2 regions of the Paenibacillus sp. JT22N12 genome follow, and region 2 is predicted to be linked to the other one. Evidence: a T-box and tRNA genes for the amino acid it is inferred to sense, from the RefSeq annotation. Region 2 holds a T-box; the other holds one or more tRNA genes.
The links. The T-box of region 2 lies ahead of ileS (isoleucine--tRNA ligase). A T-box ahead of a tRNA ligase gene usually reads a tRNA of that ligase, here a tRNA-Ile.
Positions count from the first base shown of each region.

Region 1: it encodes a tRNA-Ile, which carries the amino acid that the T-box ahead of ileS (isoleucine--tRNA ligase) is inferred to sense. The anticodon was not compared.

Region 1 covers NZ_JBWDNU010000002.1:986,719-989,108, reverse strand. Annotated here, with positions in the region: gene AC0YOA_RS09685 (SPL family radical SAM protein) at 1-131, opposite strand, end outside; gene AC0YOA_RS09680 (uracil-DNA glycosylase) at 135-842, opposite strand; tRNA gene AC0YOA_RS09675 (tRNA-Leu) at 997-1,085, opposite strand; tRNA gene AC0YOA_RS09670 (tRNA-Ile) at 1,105-1,181, opposite strand; tRNA gene AC0YOA_RS09665 (tRNA-Met) at 1,203-1,279, opposite strand; gene AC0YOA_RS09660 (hypothetical protein) at 1,366-1,530, opposite strand; gene AC0YOA_RS09655 (ABC transporter substrate-binding protein) at 1,724-2,390, opposite strand, start outside.
Region 2 covers NZ_JBWDNU010000008.1:206,809-209,198, forward strand. Annotated here, with positions in the region: gene ileS (isoleucine--tRNA ligase) at 1-842, opposite strand, end outside; T-box leader at 904-1,158, opposite strand; gene AC0YOA_RS26150 (TetR/AcrR family transcriptional regulator) at 1,208-2,113, opposite strand; gene AC0YOA_RS26155 (DHA2 family efflux MFS transporter permease subunit) at 2,266-2,390, shown strand, end outside.

The DNA of each region.
Region 1 (2,390 bases), on a different contig from region 2:
CTGACATAACAATAGGAACAGCCGAAGGAGCAGCCAACGTACGGGTTCAGCGTATACGAATAACCCGTCAGATAGCCTGATGCGGGATTAAGCAGCTTCGATACCCGTTTCTTCGATTCTGCAGACGGCATATTTCACTCCTGATCAGCGGCGGATTCCAGCTGGGCGAGCGACGGCACGCACCAATCGATCTCCGGACGGCCAATGCTGTGAAGGAAATGGTTCGTGCGCGAGAAGGGCCGGCTGCCAAAAAAACCCCGGTGCGCGGCAAACGGACTGGGGTGTGCCGATGAAATCATGCAGTGCCTGTCCGAATCAATCGCCGAGGCCTTCTCCTGGGCATGCTTGCCCCATAAAATAAACACAACAGGCGTCTCCCGCTTGTTCAAGGCCTGGACAATGGCATCGGTAAACCGTTCCCACCCCAGGCCCTGATGCGATGCGGCAGCACCCGCCTGCACGGTCAGCACATTATTAAGCAGCAGCACGCCTTGTTTGGCCCAAGAAACGAGATGCCCATGGTCAGGAATGGGACAGCCCAAATCATCCTTCAGCTCTTTGAAAATATTTTGCAATGAAGGCGGAGTCTTGACGCCCGGCTGTACGGAAAAGCTTAGACCGTGGGCCTGATTTGGACCATGGTAGGGGTCCTGTCCCAAAATGACCACACTTGTTTTCTCATACGATGTGTAATGCAGCGCATTAAAAATATCATGCATGCCCGGATAAATGGTTTGTCTCCGATATTGTTCCGCAAGATGAGAACGGAGTTCCTTGTAGTAGGGCTGCTCCAGCTCCTGATCCAGAATTGAAGCCCAATCATTTTTGAATATGACAGCCAACTTCATTTCCTCCTCCAATGAAAATTAAAAAAAGCACCCCTCCGCTATACTCATCTGCTGACGAGGATATTACGGCTATGAGATGCTGATTTCTTTTCCGACTGCTCGTCCTTCGAACGTTATCGGTATGTATGGATCCTATAAGTACAAAGCTTGGTGCCGAGGACGGGAATCGAACCCGTACGGTGGTCACCCACCGCAGGATTTTAAGTCCTGTGCGTCTGCCAGTTCCGCCACCCCGGCATGAGTGACGTGTATGAGATGGTGGGCCCTGAGGGACTCGAACCCCCGACCAATCGGTTATGAGCCGACCGCTCTAACCAACTGAGCTAAGGGCCCTTAAGATAATAATCGAAAGGTTGGTTGCGGGGGCAGGATTTGAACCTGCGGCCTTCGGGTTATGAGCCCGACGAGCTACCGGGCTGCTCCACCCCGCGAAAGTACCATTTTCACAACAACGTCATTTGAATGGCGACAAGATATAATATACAACACATTCCAATATTAAGTCAAGATTTTTTTCTCAGGGGACATACCGGACTCCGAAACGCCCTTTCCGCGACTGGAATACCTCGATTTCCCGGGGACTTTCATAGCCATAAACCCACCAGTCACTCTCCATTCGGCTTACCAGACATCCTGCCTGAAACTTCGTTTCATACAAACGGATCCAATACACCCATCGCATGAAGACAACCTCCATTACCATTTTTCCAATAGGTTGTCCATTTAAGGAAAAAATAAGTCTTCCTCAGCAGACAAAAAGAAACGGCAGTCGCCGTCCGGTTGAGGCTAAGCTAAGCTTCCTCCCTTAGAAAAAAATAACCGTTCTTACACTTCAAAAAAATACTGCCGCACGATTGTGCGGCAGTGACGGAGTGTTAGCCTCCGGAGTTATATATGACTTTTCCGCCGCCCCCGCCGCCAGCAGCAGGGTCAAGCATGGCATTTGGATCTGTTTTAAGCTTTTGCAGAAATGAATCGCCTTTAGTCTGCCATTCCTTGAGCGCGGCATCCACCGACTTCTTGCCGTCGACAACCTCCTGGAAGAGAGGCTGGCCCAATTGGTTCACTTGATAAAGGCCCTGTTTATCCCGGTATAATTTATCCAGCTCAATGTCCTGCGGCGGTACTGGCTTGAGCGCGTAGAAAGCGCCGATATTATAGCTCATGCCATCCTTGGGCTTGAGGAACGATTTGCGGGCCACCATCTCATACGTGCTGCGGGATTTCAGCTTTGCCCATTCCTTGCTGTTATTGAATTGAATGAATTCCCAGGCATCCTCGCTGTTTTGCGCTTTCGCATTGATGGCCATCAGATTGCTCAGATAAATACTTCCACCAACGCCTGGCGCTTCGGCAAAGGTAGGAACGGTTACGACATCCCAATCGATCGCTTTGATATCTTTGTTTGTAGCCGAGTAGTCTTTGGCTTTTGCAAGTTCATTCACATAATCATAGCCGCCGATTGTCATCGCTACGCGTCCACTCAGGAACAAATCGCCCTGGAATGGGTTAAAGACTGGTTTGGAACTGCTGGTCGCCATC
Region 2 (2,390 bases):
ACATCCTTCCAGCCGACTTCTCGCGAGACTGCTTCCAGCAGCCCTCCGGCAACCACGAATTTCTTCCCGCCCGTTTCAACCAGAACATAATCAAAGTCCGGGTTCAGAGAAATGCCAAGGTTCGCAGGCAGCGTCCAAGGGGTTGTCGTCCAGATGACGATTGAGGCATCTGATGGAAGCTTCCCATTCCCCACCTTCACATCAAAAGCGACGTATACGGAGGTAGAAGTCTTATCCTGGTATTCAATCTCCGCTTCCGCCAGCGCACTCTCCGAGGACGGAGACCAGTAAACCGGCTTCAAGCCTTTATAGATGTAGCCTTTGTTCACCATTCCGCCGAATACGCGGATTTGCTGTGCCTCATACTTGGGCTGAAGCGTAATATACGGGTTGCTCCAGTCGCCCCGGATACCCAGCCGCTTGAACTGCACCTTCTGCTTTTCCACCCACTCCAGGGCATATTCTTTGCAATAATCACGGAATTCAGAGACCGTCATTTTCTTGCGGTCCACCTTGCCGCCGTTGGCAATCGCCTGCTCGATAGGCAGCCCATGCGTATCCCAGCCGGGAACAAAAGGGGCATCGAAGCCCTGCATCGTCTTGAAGCGGACAATCATATCCTTCAAAATCTTGTTCATCGCATGGCCGATATGGATGTTGCCATTGGCATACGGCGGTCCGTCATGCAAAATAAATTTCGGCTTGCCCCTGCGGCTGCTGCGCACCTGGGCATAGATATCCTGCTCTTCCCACTGCTGCTGCAGTTTGGGCTCTGCCTGCGGCAGATTGCCGCGCATGGGAAAATCGGTTTGCAGCAGGTTTAACGTTTTTCCATAATCCATCCGTCTCACTCCTTGTCGGTGTTTAGGTAAATAAATATAAAAAAGACCTCTCATCCCTGAAAAAAGGGACGAGAAGTCTCGCGGTACCACCCTGATTAAGCCAGGCGCCTGTGGCATGTCAGGAACATACCGGCAGCGCCAATGCTTCGCTCTGGTGATCGTTAACGGGATCTGCCGATACTCTCTAAGCCTGTATAAGGTTCAAGAGATACTCAAGGGTGATTTTCCAACGGCGGTTGAAGTCCGGGCTTTCACCAAATCCCCGGCTCGCTGGCTGCAACCTGTGCCTTGTACTCGTCCCTGTCATCGCTTTGGTCGTCATTTTGCTTATTGTGAAGTAGTATAGCGGATAACCGGATCCTTAGTCAACCAATCCCGTCCAGCTTATGCCTGTACCTGATCAGATGCCTGTTCAGCTGCCAAACAAAGTATTTGAGCTCATGCTCCTGCTCCAGCAGTACGAGCAGCGCCTGCATCACGACCAGTTTGGGTCGTTCCTGTCTGAATTCATCCTGAAGCGCCTCAACCGCCTCTTTCAGCTGCGTTCTTTTTGCATTGGTGACGGACAGCTCCTTCACGGTCGTCAGCAGCACCGCCAGCAGAGCGTTCCGATGATCGTCAGCAGAGACCGCAATCCCTTCCATGCCGCATTTCACGCATTCATTCATAAGCGAGTCGCTTAATACCGGAAGCGGTTTCTTTTGCAGAATGCTCGCAGCCATTTCCTCAATGCGGTCTACAATGAAAGAGGTGATATCTCTGATAATCAGCGGTTTATCCTCGAAGACCAGCAGGAAGATATATTCCCGTACAATGCCGTTATACATAACGACCAGATCCCATATGTTCGGAATGATTTCGTCACCCACCAGCCTGATCAAGCCTTCCTTATGGAAGTTAAGCAAGCTGGATTTCAACTGCAGGAAGAACGTCGTCATTTGCCCGTCGGACTTCGTCAGCTCTTTGATTTCCTGCATAATAAACCGGTTGACCATAAAAAACTCAAATTGAATTTCCGTTTCCCGGATAAAAACCTCGCGCGGGGAAAGCTCCGAATGCTCTCTGATAGTCTCAAGCTGCTCACGCAGATTTTGTATACGGCTCACATGAACTTCCCTGAATAAATCCTCTTTGGACTGAAAGTATTTATATAAAGAACCTTTGGCGATTCCACAATCATCGGAAATATCCTGAATCGATGTGGCCAGATATCCTTTTTCCGAGAAATGACGAACAGCGGACTCAATAATTCTGTCCTTGATAAGGCTCACTTTACTCCCTCTTTTCAAAAAAATGATTTGACTTTCACAAGAATATCGGTAAAATTAAGCCTACCGTGACCGATAGGTTTTTTATAAAAACCATAAGTCAATAATAGGAGGTTATTCAACTCACGTCAAGGCGAGCTTGAACATGCTGCATATTGTGTCAGGCACGGTATAGAGAAAGAGACAAATATATAGAGATGGAGAGGAACAAACTCATGTCCACGCAAAATGCATCAACTGCTGCGTCAGAGCCGGAATTTTCAATCAAATCCATAATTGC